One region of the Gordonia pseudamarae genome, then DNA from elsewhere that is predicted to be linked to it. Evidence: riboswitches for the same ligand, from Rfam matches in the RefSeq annotation. Region 1 holds a riboswitch; the other holds the start of a gene.
The links. A riboswitch is a leader RNA that binds a small molecule or an ion and turns the genes downstream of it on or off. The one in region 1 is predicted to bind S-adenosylmethionine.
Positions count from the first base shown of each region.

Region 1 (7,507 bases):
CGTGGTCGGACCAGCGCAGATCGTAGGCATCGGCGCGGTCGACGACGGCCGAACGCGCGGCGGCGGCCATCGGGGCGTTCGCCAACTGGTAGTCGATGCGCCAGCCGGCGTCGTTGTCGAAGGCCTTGCCGCGCCACGACCACCAGCTGTATGGTCCGGGTCCCTCGGGGTGCAGGTCGCGGACCACGTCGGACCAGCCCGATGCCAGCAGCCCGGCCACCCATGCACGTTCGTGCGGTAGGAAGCCGGGGCTCGTGAGGTTGCCCTTCCAGTTCTTGATGTCGGCCTCGGCGGGCGCGATGTTCCAGTCGCCGCCGACGACCACTCCCCGATCCCGCGCTCCCCCGTCCTGCACTCTCCCGTCCGGATCGATGAGGCCGGCGAGATACGCGCCGAATTCGTCGAGGAAGCGCTTCTTCTCCTCGAATTTGGCCGCGTCCTGCGGAGTGTCCGCGGCGCCTTTGGGCAGGTACAGGGCGCCGACCGTCAGCTCGCCGACACCGTCGATGCCGGGTGCGCCGAAGTCGGCCTCGACGTATCGGCCCAGATCGTCGAATTCTGCGCTGCCGAAGCCGGTGCGCACGGCGGCCGGTTCGATGCGGCTGAGCACGCCGACCCCGGCATGACCCTTGACCGACGATTCGGTCATCGTCAGGTGCCAGCCACCCTCCAGCACCGGTGCCAGCGCCTCGTGTGCTTGTTTGTGCGATGCCCGGATTTCCTGCAGGACAATCACATCCGATGGTGCCTCCGACAACCATCGCAACATTCCCGCGTTGCGTTCGTTGCGTTGCCTGACGGCGGCACGGATACCGTTGACGTTGACCGTGGTGATAACGATGGACACGACAACCGAGCCTACGTGTGCACGGCCGCGACGCCGACGGCGATCACCGTCACCCACGCCGGTGTGCCGCCACGGCCGGTACCAGAATCAGCAGCCCGCCCACGGCCAGGTCCGCGCCGAACAGGGTGGGCGTCGGCAGAGTGCGCAGCAGCGCCGGCACCGTATTCCACGAACACGCGGTGAGATCGTTCACAACACCGATTTCCGCGGTGTTCCAACCGGTCTGAGCAGGAGGGTTCCCTGGGTATGAAATCGGTGTTATATCCTTGTCGCCAGGTCATGAGTATCAGCACGAAGCCCCGGCTCGCTGATCGGCAACCCTCCAACCGCGGTGGGGTGCTCCGGGTGATGACCAGGTTGGGGGCCACACGGCCTCCCGGCAAGCGCGGGTCCGAAGGTCGGACCCCACAGGGTCTCAGCGAGCCCTGCCGACCGTAAGAAAGTTGTGTACACGTCATGTCTGACGCAGCGAATCCAGCAGACAACTGGAGTTTCGAAACCAAGCAGATCCACGTCGGCCAATCACCGGATCCGACGACCGGTGCGCGCGCGTTGCCGATCTACCAGACCACCAGCTACACCTTCCGCGACACCGAGCACGCCGCCAATCTCTTCGGCCTCACCGAGCCCGGCAACATCTACACCCGGATCATGAACCCGACGCAGGACGCGGTCGAGCAGCGCCTGGCCGCACTCGAGGGCGGCGTCGCCGCACTGCTGGTGGCCTCGGGTCAGGCCGCCACCACGTACGCGATCGTCAACGTGGCAGAGGCCGGCAGCCATGTGGTGTCCAGCCCCCGGCTGTACGGCGGAACCTACAACCTGTTCCACTACACCCTGCCCAAGCTGGGTGTCGAGGTCACCTTCGTCGACGATCCCGAGGATCCGGCGGCGTGGCAGGCCGCGGTCCGCGACAACACGCGCGCCTTCTACGGCGAGTCCATCGCCAACCCGGGCAATGAGGTACTCGACATCCCGGGCATCTCGGCGGTGGCGCACAACAACGGTATTCCGCTGATCGTCGACAACACCGTCGCGACCCCGTACCTGCTCAATCCGCTGGCTCACGGCGCCGACGTGGTGGTGCATTCGGCCACCAAGTACATCGGCGGCCACGGCACCGCGGTGGGGGGTGTCATCGTCGACGGCGGCACCTTCGACTGGCGGGTCCAGCGCGACGGAACGGACCTGTTCCCGGGTTTCACCACCGCCGATCCCAGCTATCACGGCGTCGTGTTCGCCGACCTGGGCGCCCCGGCGTTCGCTCTGAAGGCCCGGGTCCAGTTGCTGCGTGACATCGGTGCCGCGATCGCCCCGTTCAACGCCTTCCTACTGGCACAGGGCCTGGAGACGCTGAGCCTGCGGGTCGAGCGGCATGTGGCCAACGCGCAGCGCGTCGCCGCGTTCCTCAACGACCATCCGCAGGTCACGTCCGTGACGTATGCGGGGCTGTCGACGTCTCCGTGGTACCGGCGGGGCCAGGAACTGGCCCCCAAGGGGCAGGGTGCGATCGTCGCGTTCGAGATCGACGGCGGCGTGGATGCCGGCAAACGATTCGTCGACGCGTTGACCCTGCACAGCCATGTCGCCAATATCGGCGATGTCCGGTCGCTGGTGATCCATCCGGCCTCGACCACGCACAGTCAGCTGACGCCCGAAGAGCAGCTGGCGGCGGCGGTCACCCCCGGGCTGGTCCGGCTCGCCGTCGGTATCGAAGGCATCGATGACATCATCGCCGACCTCGAGCAGGGCTTCGCGGCAGCCAAGTGAACAGGTGATGTGTGAGAGCGAGTGAGCAACCCGTGCCGGTGACCATCAGCAGTCCAGTGACGGAGCATCCGTACGCCCTCAACTGGGAGAACGCCCCGGACGGGGAGTTGATGTATGCCCCGGTGGGCCCTGTGGCACTCGACAACGGTGAGGTTCTCGGCGACGTGACCCTGGCGTTCCAGCGCTGGGGCACGTTGTCACCCGACCGCGACAACGTGGTGCTCGCCCTGCACGCACTCACCGGGGATTCCCATGTCACCGGACCGGCCGACGACGAGCACGAGGCCGCCGGCTGGTGGGACGGACTGATCGGTCCGGGATGCGCCGTCGACACCGACCAATGGTGTGTCGTGTCCCCCAACGTCCTGGGCGGTTGCCGCGGGTCCACCGGACCCTCGTCGACCGCCCCGGACGGCCGCGCGTGGGGTTCGCGGTTTCCGCGGATCACCATCCTCGACCAGGTTCGGGCCGAGGTCGCGCTGACCGAGGTGCTCGGTATCTCGCGGGTGACGGCCGTGGTCGGCGGCTCGATGGGCGGCGCGCGCGCACTGGAATGGGCGGTCGGCTATCCCGATCGGGTCCGCTCGGCGCTGGTCCTGGCGGTCGGTGCCCGCGCCACCGCCGACCAGATCGGCATCCAGTCCACCCAGATCGCCGCTATCGAGGCCGACCCGCACTGGCAGGGCGGCGACTACCACGGGTCGGGCGTCTCGCCGACTGTCGGTATGGGTATCGCCCGGCGTATCGCGCATCTGTCCTACCGCGCCGAGATCGAGCTCGACGAACGATTCGGCAACTCCCCGCAGGGCACCGAGAATCCGCTCGACGACGGCCGCTATGCCGTCGAAAGCTATCTCGAACACCAGTCGGCGAAGCTGAGCCGGCGGTTCGATCCGGGCAGCTACGTCACCTTGACCGACGCGCTCAACAACCACGACGTCGGCCGGGGTCGAGGCGGTGTCGAGGCGGCGCTGCGCGGCTGCCCGGTGCCCGTCGTCGTCGGCGGGATCGATTCGGACCGGCTCTATCCGCTGCGCCTGCAGGCAGAAATCGCCGAACAACTCGGCAACGCCGCCGGTGGACTGCATGTGGTGAGCTCGGACAAGGGGCATGACGGCTTTCTCACCGAGGCCGACGCCATCGGCGGGCTCCTGCGGTACACGATCGACGTCGCCCGGGATGCGCGCCGGTAGACTCCTACCGATGACCACCGATGAGCCGATCCCCCGTCCGTCGGACACAACCGATTGGGAGGATCTTCCCGACGGTCAGCTGACCTCAGTCACCCTGCCCCCGCTTCCGCTCGACAGCGGCGAGACGTTCGAGAACGTGACGATGGCATTTCAGCGCTGGGGCCGGTTGTCGCCCGACCGCGACAACGTCGTTCTCGTCCTGCACGCGCTCACCGGCGACTCGCACGTCATCGGCCCCGCCGACGACGATCACCCGACACCCGGTTGGTGGGGTGATGTGATCGGGCCGGGCCGGGCCATCGACACCGCCGAATGGTGTGTCATCGCCGCCAACACCCTCGGCGGTTGCCGGGGTTCGACCGGGCCGTCATCGATTGCCCCGGACGGCAGGGCATGGGGATCCCGATTCCCCGCGATCACGCTGCTCGACCAGGTGCGGGCCGAGGTACTGCTGATGGACCGTCTCGGTATCGACCGGGTGGCCGCGGTGCTCGGCGGGTCGCTCGGTGGCGCCCGTGCGCTCGAGTGGGCCGTCGGATTTCCCGACCGGCTTCGCACCGCGCTGGTCCTCGCGATCGGCGCCCGCGCCACCGCGTTCCAGATCGGGATTCAGACGGCGCAGATCGCGGCCATCAAGGCGCATCCGGATTGGCAGGGCGGCGACTACTACGGCACCGGGCGGTCACCCGCCGCGGCGATGGGTATCGCGCGCCGGATGGCGCATCTGACCTATCGCGGTGAAGCCGAACTCGACGAACGGTTCGCCAACGCACCGCAGTCGGGCGAGGATCCGCGCACCGGGGGGCGCTACTCCATCGAAAGCTACCTGGAGTATCAGGCCGAGAAGCTGATCGAACGATTCGATCCCGGCAGCTACGTGTTGCTGACCGAGGTCGTCAACGGCCACGACGTCGGACGCGACCGCGGCGGGGTGAGGGCCGCGTTGAGTGCCTGCACCGTCCCGGTGGTCGTCGGAGGCATCGATTCGGACATCCTGTTCCCGCTTCGGCTGCAGCAGGAGATCGCCGACAACCTCGGCAACGCCGTCGGCGGGCTGCACGTGGTCAACTCGGACAAGGGGCACGACGGATTTCTCACCGAGGTCGACGCCGTGTCCGACCTGCTCAGGTATACCGCCGACATCGCCCGGAAGCCGCCGGTGGAATGCGGTGCCGAGAATCGGTAGAGGTACGGGAATCGGTAGAGGTAGTGGGCCCGGAATATCCGGGAGCCCCGCCGGGCGGCTGCGGAGCCATTGCCGGCGGCTATGAACCGTAGGCCGCTTCGGGCACCTCGGTACCCGATTCCGGGGCCGGCTCACCGGGCGCCGGTGTCCTGGACGATGTCGGCGCGCTGATCTCCGGGTTCGGATCGGTCACCGCGGGTTCACCGTCGCCGGACGGTTCCGACGATGCCGCGGTGCTGGTGGGGCTGCTCGAGGACGAGCTGTCCGATGACGATGGCGGGTCCGTACTCGTCGATGTCCCGACGCCGGACGTGGAGGGTGTCGTCCGCGTCGTGGTCGAGGTCGAGGTCGTCGTCGAGGTTGATGGAGGCGGAACAAGCGTCGTGGTCGGCCCGTCGCCGGCGAATCCGGGCGGCTCGGGGAGCAGGGTCGTCGTCGACGTCACGTCCGGCTGTGGCAGCTCGATGGTGGCCCACCCGGGCGTGGCCGCTCCCCAGGACGGGTCGGTCGGCAGGGTGTGCGTGGGGCGTTGTGTCGGCGATTCGGACAGATTTTGGAACAGTCGCGTCGTCGCGCCGGTCGCCGTGGTGTGCCTCACCGAGTGCATCGGCTCCGAGGTCGGGGCATCGGGCGAGTTGGACACAGTGGACAGGGCACTGCCCACCGCGTACAGGGTCATCAACACCGCCCCGAGGATCGCGGCAACCGCCGCCAGCGGCATCGGGGACAGCAGCCCGCGGGTCACACCGCCACCGATCATCGTCTGTCTGGCCGCGTCCGGTCCGCCCGAGGCCAATCGGGCCGCGCCGATCGCCGAGGCGAGTTCGGGCATGTTCGGGATCACGGTGCCCCGTGCCCCGTGCCCGGTGCCCACGCCCCGGACCGCCGGGATATTGACGAGGCCACCGACGAGCACCACCGCCTCGGGGTCTGTTCCACGTCCGGCGGCCAGCGCCAGGGCCTTGCGCACCGCCTCGCGGGCCTCGGCGACCATCGGCTCCACCGCCTCGGCCACCATCTCGGCGGTCAAGTCGACCTTGCTGACTCCCGCCGCCGGTGTGACCTGTCCCTGTGCGACCTGCTCGGGTCGGGTCAGTTCCTCTTTCGCGGTGCGGCAGGCGCTGACGAGATCGCGCCGGTTCTGGCCGAAGGCCGGGTCGCTCGCGATACCCGGTTCGGACCGCATCACCGATCGGGCAAGGGCCTCGTCGATTTCGCGGCCGCTGATCGCCCGGGAACGCTGTACCTCCCCCGTTCGCCGTGTGGCCGGGTCGAGGGTGTACATCGACATCCCGGAGTCGCCGCAGTCGACCACCAGCACGGCGGAGTATCTGTCGATCTCACCGGTGTCGCCCAGATATTCGGCGACGGCCTGTTCGCCGGTGAACAGACGGATCTGTCTGCGCGTGCCCGAACCCTTGCCCGCCACGGCGTGCCGCGGGCCTCCGGTGAGGGTGGCCACACCGATGGCCTGCACGCTCAGATCCTCGTCGGCGGCGGCGTTGAGCATGACGTCGATCCCGGCGTTCACCCGGCCCACGTCGTCGAGGCCGTCACGACCGTCGACGGCGATGACCCGGCTGTCGACGATGCTGCGACCGGTTTCGTCGTCAGTCAGCAGGACGTAGTGCACAAGACCACGTCCGACCGACACCCCCAGGGCCGTGGAACCCCGAGGTGGTGTGGTGCCGACTGCTGACGAAGTGATGCGAAATCCCGATCGTTGGGGGCGTTTGAGATCTTATTGTAATGAATCCGTGCCCAACGAGTCGATGGACGTGGCCAGCCACAGGATCGCCACCCCGGCCGACGCCATCAGCACCGAATCAAACAACCGTCCTCTGACCTGCAATAGTCCGGCACGTTGCGACGGCAGCAGGGCCCGGAAAAGTGAACCGAGCAACAATGCCGAACCGAGCACGAATACACCACGCCGCCACCGGTCGAAGGTTACGAAGATCGCCGCGATCAGGGCGGCGAGTAACACCAGAACGTACGGCAACTCCACCAGCACCGCCCGCAGCAGACTCACCCGCGGCTGGTCCTCTCCCGGTTGGTCCTCCCCCGGTTGGTCCTCTCCCGGTTGGTCCTCTCCCGGTTGGTCCTCTCCCGGTTGGTCACCGTGCTGGTTTCGAGGCTCGCAAGCTCGCACCTCAACCGGCGAGGGGGTGTCATCGTGCAACCCGCCGTCATCCGGGGGGACAACCTCGGACGAGGGGCCCGATGCCGGCGAGGTCATCGCCGTGCCGCGAGTTGCGCCTCGGCTCGTTCGACCACGTTCACCAAAAGGAAAGCCCTGGTCAGCGGCCCCACCCCACCCGGATTGGGTGATACGGCACCGGCCACGTCCCACACATCGGGTGCGACGTCGCCGACGAGGCCCTGCTCGTTGCGGCTGACACCGACGTCGATGACCGCGGCCCCCGGTTTGACCATGTCGGCGGTGATCAGGTGGCCGACACCGGCCGCGGCGACGACGATATCGGCCCGCGAGACCTCGGCGGCCAGGTC
Region 1 is NZ_CP045809.1:1,627,005-1,634,511, reverse strand. Features, by position in the region: gene GII31_RS07220 (exodeoxyribonuclease III) at 1-847, opposite strand, end outside; gene GII31_RS07215 (hypothetical protein) at 897-1,040, opposite strand; SAM riboswitch class IV at 1,123-1,239, shown strand; gene GII31_RS07210 (bifunctional o-acetylhomoserine/o-acetylserine sulfhydrylase) at 1,304-2,617, shown strand; gene metX (homoserine O-acetyltransferase MetX) at 2,650-3,810, shown strand; gene metX (homoserine O-acetyltransferase MetX) at 3,821-4,996, shown strand; gene GII31_RS07195 (Hsp70 family protein) at 5,076-6,650, opposite strand; gene GII31_RS07190 (DUF3017 domain-containing protein) at 6,738-7,028, opposite strand; gene GII31_RS07185 (bifunctional methylenetetrahydrofolate dehydrogenase/methenyltetrahydrofolate cyclohydrolase) at 7,232-7,507, opposite strand, start outside.

Region 2 (7,507 bases), 780 kb from region 1:
GTTGTCGTAGGACAGGCCCGACGAGTCGTCCATCGTCACGCCGGCCACGTCGAAACCGGCGTCGGCGAGTGTCGCCTTCACCGCTTCGGCGCCCGCCGCCAGGGTGGCCGGGCCGCCGCGGGCCACCGACAATTCCACGGCGAGGGTTTCGGCGAGCACGTTGTCGCTGAACCGGAGCATGTCCTCCACCCGCGTCTGCAGCGGCGCCGAGCGCACCGACGCCACCGTCTGCGCGTCGGTGCCCGCGGTGATGCCCTCGTCATCGTCGAAGTCGACGCCGAGTGCCTCGGCGAGCGCCCGGCCCGCCACTTTCGCCGGGTCGGGGGTACGTGCGGAGAACTCGTCGAGCGGGTCGGCGACCCGGCCGCCGTCGACGATCAGCGCCTCGATCGGGGTGATGTCGCCGCCGGCGATGTCCGCGCGCGCCCAGTTGCCGTTCATGGTGGGCCCGGTGAACGCCGAGGTGTCCACCGCCACCGATGACACGTCGACGCCGGACTTCTTGATCTGCGCAGCCAGCTCGGCGATGCGGCCGGGATCGGTGTAGAAGGTGGCCGCGCCGGTCGGCTGCGCCGACAATGTCGGATCACCGGCGCCCTGGAGGATCAGCTGTCCGCCCGCCCCGGCCAGCACCCGCGTGGTGAGGCGTTTGTCGTGCGGCAGGCCGAGCAGTGCCGCCGCACCGGTCAGCACCTTGGCGTTGGATGCGGGCACCCGCGGCTCGTCGGGGGACTGCGACCACAGCACCTCGCCGGTGCGCGGATCGGAGATCTGGCCGGTGAACTCGCCCAGCGCCGGCGCCGTGACCGACGAGGCGATCGCCCTGCGCACACCCGCCGCCGACGGTGTGGGCGCATCCGCCGACACCGGCCTGATCTGCGGGTCGACGACGATCGCCGCCGGCCGCGGCGGAATCCCGGGCGGCAGTTCGTCCTCGCCGAGCTGGGCGTAGACGGTGACCGCGCCTGCGACCAGGACCGCGACCATCACCAGCGACAGCAACGTCCAGACGACTATTCGCCGAGTCCTCCTGGGACGCGAGCTGACGGTGTCGCGCACAAAACCTCCGGGTCCGACGTCAGGGATACAGGTCTAACAGTATCGTTCTAGGCGGATCATGCGGGCGACAGAAGTCCCGCACGCAAGTCTCAACCGCAGGAGGAAACGTGGAATTCGATGTAACCATCGAGATCCCCAAGGGCAGCCGCAACAAGTACGAGGTCGACCACGAGACGGGCAAGGTCTTCCTCGACCGCTACCTGTACACCTCGTTCGGCTACCCCGCCGACTACGGCTACGCCGACGGCACCCTCGGCGAGGACGGCGATCCGCTCGACGTACTGGTCCTGCTCCCCGAATCCGTCTATCCGGGCGTCGTGGTCAAGGCCCGTGTCGTGGCCATGTACACCATGACCGACGAGGCCGGCGGCGACGACAAGCTCCTCGCCGTGCCCGCCGGTGACGTGCGCTGGGACCACATCCAGGACGTCGGCGACGTCAACGAGTTCGAGTTGAACGCCATCTCGCACTTCTTCGAGCACTACAAGGACCTCGAGCCGGGCAAGAGTGTCACCCCCGGCGGCTGGGTCGGCCGCGAGGCGGCCGAGAAGGTGGCCGTCGAGGCCATCGAGCGCGCCAAGACCGAAGGTCACTGAGAGTTCGTCGCTTCGAAGGGTCCGGTGAGACGGGCACGTCGGATTCCCGTCTCACCGGGCCCTTCGTGCTCCCGCCTCCCCGGCCCCCGAAGACCGGCGCCGGGGACGAGTTCCTCGTCCCCGGCGAGGGTGCGGCATCGGCATTAGGATCGTCCGTTGTGACACCTTCCCCACCCGCCCCCGCAGCCGCCCGCCCGCACTTCACGTCGATGCCGGACCTGGCGCTACGAAATCTCGGAGGCGCGGTGGTGTGGACCAACGACGACCTGTTCGCCGAGGTCCAGAATCTGCTCAACGCCCCGCCGGCCGAATACCGGCCGGCCACCTTCGGGCACAAGGGTCAGGTGTACGACGGCTGGGAGACCCGCCGCCGGCGCGAACCGGGCGTCGACCAGGCGATCGTGCGGCTCGGCACTCCCGGTGTGGTGTACGGCGTGGTGGTCGACACCTCCTGGTTCAAGGGCAACTATCCACCGTTCATCTCCGTCGACGCCATCGCCGTCGAAGGAATCGTGTCGGGGGCCGAACTCGCCGCGAGCGAGGACTGGGTGACCGTCGTCGAGAAGTCGGCCGTCGACGGCGACACCCGCAACCCGTTCCGGGTGGACGCCAAGGAACGGTTCACACATGTGCGGCTCACCATGCATCCCGACGGCGGCGTGGCCCGGTTCCGCGTGCACGGGCGCGGTGTACCCGACCCGAAGTTCTTCCGCTACGGACACTTCGACCTGGCTGCTCTGGAGAACGGCGGCCTGGTCACCGCCTGTTCCAACATGTACTACAGTTCCCCCAACAATCTGCTGATGCCCGGTCGCGCCCGCACCATGGGTGAGGGGTGGGAGACCTCGCGGCGCCGCGACTCCGGCAACGACTGGGTGCAGGTACGCCTGGCCGGCCGCAGTCACGCCGGCCTCGTCGAACTGGACACGAGCTATTTTCTCGGCAACGCGCCCGGGGCCGCGACGGTCCGGGGCCGGGACGGCGAGGACGGCGAGTGGTTTGAGGTGTTGCCCCGCACCACGCTCCAGCCCGACACCCGGCACCGGTTCGTCATAGACCTCGACCGGCCGATGACCGAGGCCCGGCTGGATATCTATCCCGACGGCGGCATGGCCCGGTTCCGGTTGTACGGCACCCTCACCGACGATGCCGAGGCCGCGCTCACCGAACGGTGGGAACGCGGCGAGGCCTGAGCTTCCACTGGCGACAAAATTCATCCGGTATGGCGGTTGGCGCGGGCATATGTCCGCGCCAACCGCCATATCGGACGATCTTTACGCGGCGAAGGCCGGGAGGACCTCGTCCCGGATGCGGGACTCGGTGGCCGAACCGTCGAGCGGGGTGATGAGTACCGCGTCGGCGACCTCGGCGGCGTAGATGTCACGGATGAGACCGATGAGCCCGTGCGGGGTGCCGATGTAACGCACCGTCTCCGAACCCGCCGGGTCGGTGGGAACATTACCCACCGAGGCCCGGGCCGACGCGGGATGGGCGGCGATCGCCACCTCCACCTCCAGCGCCACTATGAATCTCGCAGGGTCACGCTGGCCGGACCGCAGCACGTTCCGCGCCCGCTGCGCATCACGCAGCGTCGGGCGACGCACCACGATGGGCAGGTCGACGCCGGCGTCCCCGCGCAGCGCGACCGACAGTTGCGGCCGCCCCACGCTGATGGTTGTCCCGGTCACGGCTTCGGCGATATCGACAGTCATCTCAGGTTCACTTCCGCTCGATGGTGCCACGACGGGACACCAACTCCGACAATGCATTCAGTAGGCGATCGACGTCATCGACACCGGTGCCGAGACCGAAACTCGCCCGCACCGCCCCGGCCGGATAGCCCAGCCGGGTCAGCAGCGGGTGCGCGCAGAACCGGCCGTCGCGCACCCCGATACCGTGGTGATCGCTCAGATAGCAGGCGACCGTGCGCGCCGAAAAGCCGTCGACGGCGAATCCCGCGATGCCGACGCGGCCGGCCGAGTCGGTGAAGATCCGCAGCGGACGCACCCCGTCGAGGACCGACAGTCCGGCGTCGAGCCGCTCACGCAGTGCGTGCCCGTGATGCCCGATCGCATCGAAACCGATGTCGGACAACGCGGTGCAGGCATCCGCGATGGACACCGCGCCCAGCACGTTGGGCGAGCCCGCCTCGTGCCGGGCCGGTCCGGTGTGCCACTGCGCCCGGCCGCCGGAGGCGACCTCGGCGCTCGCGCCGCCGCCTGCCAGATACGGCGAGGCCTCGTCGAGCCAGTCGCCGCGCCCCACCAGCACGCCGGAACCGAACGGCGCATACAGCTTGTGACCGGAGAACACCAGATAGTCGATACCGTGGCTGACCACCGAAACCGGCTGGTGCGCAACCAGTTGTGCCCCGTCGATGAGAATCCGGGCACCGTGCCGGTGGGCGATCGAGGCCAGCCTCGTGACCGGCAGCACCTCGCCGGTGACGTTCGAGGCGGCGGTGATCGCCAGCAGCGCCGCCGGTGTGGCCGCGAGCTCGTCCTCCAGGGCGGCAAGCGTCTCCTCGATGGTCGCGCAGGCGGTGACCAGCCGGGTACCGGGAAGACGCTGCCACGGAAGCAGGTTGGCGTGATGCTCGATGTCGAGGACCACCACGTCACCGCCGCGCTCTCCGAGGCAGTGGGCCAGCAGGTTGATCGAGTCGGTGGTGTTGCGGGTGAACACGACGTGGTCGTCGGCGCGGGCCCGGACGAACCGGCGGATGGTTTCGCGGGCCTGTTCGTAGCGGTGGGTGGTGATCTGTGACAGCGCGCCGGCGCCACGGTGCACGCTCGCGTACTGCGGCAGGGCGGCCAGCAGTCCGTCGGCGACGGCCCGCAACGCCGGGGCACTGGCCGCGTAGTCGAAGTTGGCGTACAGCACCGACGATCCGTCGAGCAGCGACACCCGTTCGTCGGCACCGACCACATCCGCGAGCGGCGGGAGGAAGGCACCGCCGACGGCGGCCGGGTCGACGGGCCGGAAAACGGAATTGGACAGGACAGCGGTCATGACAAAGACTCCTCGGGAGATCCACGCTTGCCGTGTCCGGTCGGACACGGCCGGGTCGTCACCCGGAGCACCCCACCGTGGCGGAGGGTTGCCGACCAGCCAGCCGGGGCTTGACGCTGGTACTCGTGACCCATCACCGATGGTTGTCCGACGGCGGTTCGGGTGTCAATCGAGATCGTGGGTTTGACTCACCGTGGTCGGAAAGGACCGCGCCCCGGAGGGCCGGCGAGATCCGTGCGGCGGGGGACCTCGACATCCCGTGGGTGTCACCCGCAAGGTCTATCCCGAATACCATCCCCAGCACATGTGCTGGCCGGTATGTTCACAGTATTGTGAGCCGTGTGCCGGGGATCACCGGTACTCGCCGTGATCAAGACGACCCGAGGGGACCCCGTGACCGCCCGACGCGCCGCGCGCACTCTGACCATCGCATTGCTGGCCCCGCTGACCGTCGGGCTCGCAGCCTGCGGATCCGACGACTCAGATTCCCCGTCGTCGAGCGTGCCATCGGTCTCCAGCAGCACGATGTCGAGCGAACCGAGCACCACGACGAGTGCGCCGTCGTCGACCACGACCCCGGCCACCTCCACTCCCGAGGCAACCGTCGACGCGCCGGTGGAGCAGCAAACACAGGCACCCGTCGAACAACCGGCTCCCGAGCAGACGCAGGCCCCGGCCGAGCAGCAGGCACCCGTCGAGCAGGCACCCGTCGAGCAGCCCGCACCCGAGCAGACGCAGGCCCCGGCCGAGCAGCAAGCCCCGCAGACGCCTCCGCAACTGCCGCAGGGTGGCGGCGGCCGACCCGGCTACTGAGCAGCCGGCGGTGACGGACACGGCCGACCGCAACCCGGACCCGGTAGCCGATCGCCCGCACAAGACCGGCGCTCCCCCCGTCGTTGACGTGCGTGGCACGCGGCTGCCCTCGCTGACCGGTATGCGGTGGTGGGCAGCGCTGGCGGTGTTCGTGCTGCACACGGTCGTGTTCCTGCCGGTGTATCCATTCTACGGCAGCGACACCTACTGGAGCATCGCCAAGGCGATACCCATGCAGGTGGGCGCGGCGGGCGTGACGTTCTTCTTCGTCCTCAGCGGGTTCATCATGCTGTGGACCCGCCGGTCCGGCGACACGCCGCGTGCCTTCATCGGGCGCCGGGCGAAGAAGATCTATCCGACGCACCTGGTGGCCGTCGCGGTGCTGCTGGTGGTGCTGCCGGTGCCGTTGAGCAAGCTGGTCACCTGGGTGCCCACCACCCTGCTGGTACAGACCTGGTGGCCCGACTGGACGTCGTTGGGCGGTCTGAACATCCCGGCGTGGTCGCTGGCCTCGGAGATCCTGTTCTACGCGACGTTCCCGTTTCTGGTGCCGTTCATCGAGAAGATCGCCGACCGGTTGGTACCCGCGGCGATCGCGGTGGTGTTCGCGCTGATCGTGGTGCTGCACACCTGCTACTACCTGTTCGCCGACGGCTACAAGGGCACGGGCAACATGTACGGCGCCCGGATGGTCGTGGAGGCCGACGGCACGTTGCCGACGGTCACCCCCGAATACGGGTACAACGCCGATCCGGCGTTCTTCGCCCACGACTACCTCGGCTACAGCGACCACGGGTACTGGCTGAGTTACTACTTTCCGCTGTCGCGGCTGCCCGAGTTCTTCCTGGGGGTCCTCGTGGCGCGGTTGGTGATCAGCGGGCGCTGGCGCAACACCCGGCTGTGGTGGCCGCTGCTGTCGCTGGCGGTGGCGTTCGCGGCAACATGGTGGGTGCCGTCCAACTACGCGATGAGCGTGCTGATCCTGCTGCCGACCGCCGCCGTCATCGCCACCGCCTGCCTGCGCGATGTGACCGGTCGCCGGGGGATCAACGCAACCGGCCCGATGGTCTGGCTGGGCGACGTGTCGTACGCTTTCTACCTGCTGCAGTATCCGGCTATGGTCGTCGTGCTCAAATACCTGCTGGCAGGTCACGCCATCGGTTTCGTGGGCTGGCTCGGCGCGGTCGCGTTGTGCTTCGTGCTCGCCCTCGCCGCGGCCGGACTCGTATACGAATTCGTCGACAAACCCATCACCCGGCGAAAGAACCGGGCGACCCTTCATCCAGAAAGCAACACATGACCAACGCTCTCGCCCGGTTCCTGGCGCCTGCGCTCACCGCGATCACACTGGTGGGTGTGTCGCTGTTTCCGGCCACCGCGTCCGCCGGCGGAAACCCGAATGCGAACACCACCAGTTCCGTGCCGACGCCCAAGCACAAGCTCTCGCAGCCGGGACAGATCGTGGTGCTCGGCGACTCCTTCGCCGCCAACAGTCCCGATATGCGCGGCAGTTGTAAGCAGAACCCGCAGGCCTGGCCGGAGCAGCTCGGGCGGCTCACGGGCCGCAGGCTCGTGGAGGAGGCGTGCAGCGGCGCGTCGTTCGGGTCGGCCGACTACCAGATCGGCGACGAGGCCCGGCGGGCCGACAAGGCCGGCGGCATCACCACCGACACCGCGTTGTTCCTGATGCAATTCGGTATGAACGACCAGTGGAACGGACACGACACCGCGCTGCGGATGCTCCTCAAATGTCTGGCCGGCGGACATTGCGAGGCCGATCACGACTCGGTCACCTCCATCACCCCGCAGGCCATCGTCGACCGTACGGCACAGGTCATCGAGTATGTGCGGTACTACGCCCCCAACGCGCGAATCGCCTTCGTCGGATACCCGGAACTGCTGCATCCGGGCGCGAAGGCGGCCTGCATCGACGTCGCCGGGCGCGAGGTCACGGTACGTAACTCCAAGACCGTCATAGCGTTGATCGACAAGCTCGACAGCGCTACCCGCGAGGCCGCGACCATGCT
Region 2 is NZ_CP045809.1:848,095-855,601, reverse strand. Features, by position in the region: gene GII31_RS03680 (D-alanyl-D-alanine carboxypeptidase/D-alanyl-D-alanine-endopeptidase) at 1-987, opposite strand, end outside; gene GII31_RS03675 (inorganic diphosphatase) at 1,167-1,655, shown strand; gene alc (allantoicase) at 1,865-2,848, shown strand; gene GII31_RS03665 (hypothetical protein) at 2,930-3,367, opposite strand; gene GII31_RS03660 (aminotransferase class V-fold PLP-dependent enzyme) at 3,375-4,667, opposite strand; SAM riboswitch class IV at 4,686-4,798, opposite strand; gene GII31_RS03655 (hypothetical protein) at 5,061-5,480, shown strand; gene GII31_RS03650 (acyltransferase family protein) at 5,491-6,780, shown strand; gene GII31_RS03645 (SGNH/GDSL hydrolase family protein) at 6,777-7,507, shown strand, end outside.
Region 2: another riboswitch for S-adenosylmethionine. It lies ahead of GII31_RS03660 (aminotransferase class V-fold PLP-dependent enzyme); the one in region 1 lies ahead of GII31_RS07210 (bifunctional o-acetylhomoserine/o-acetylserine sulfhydrylase).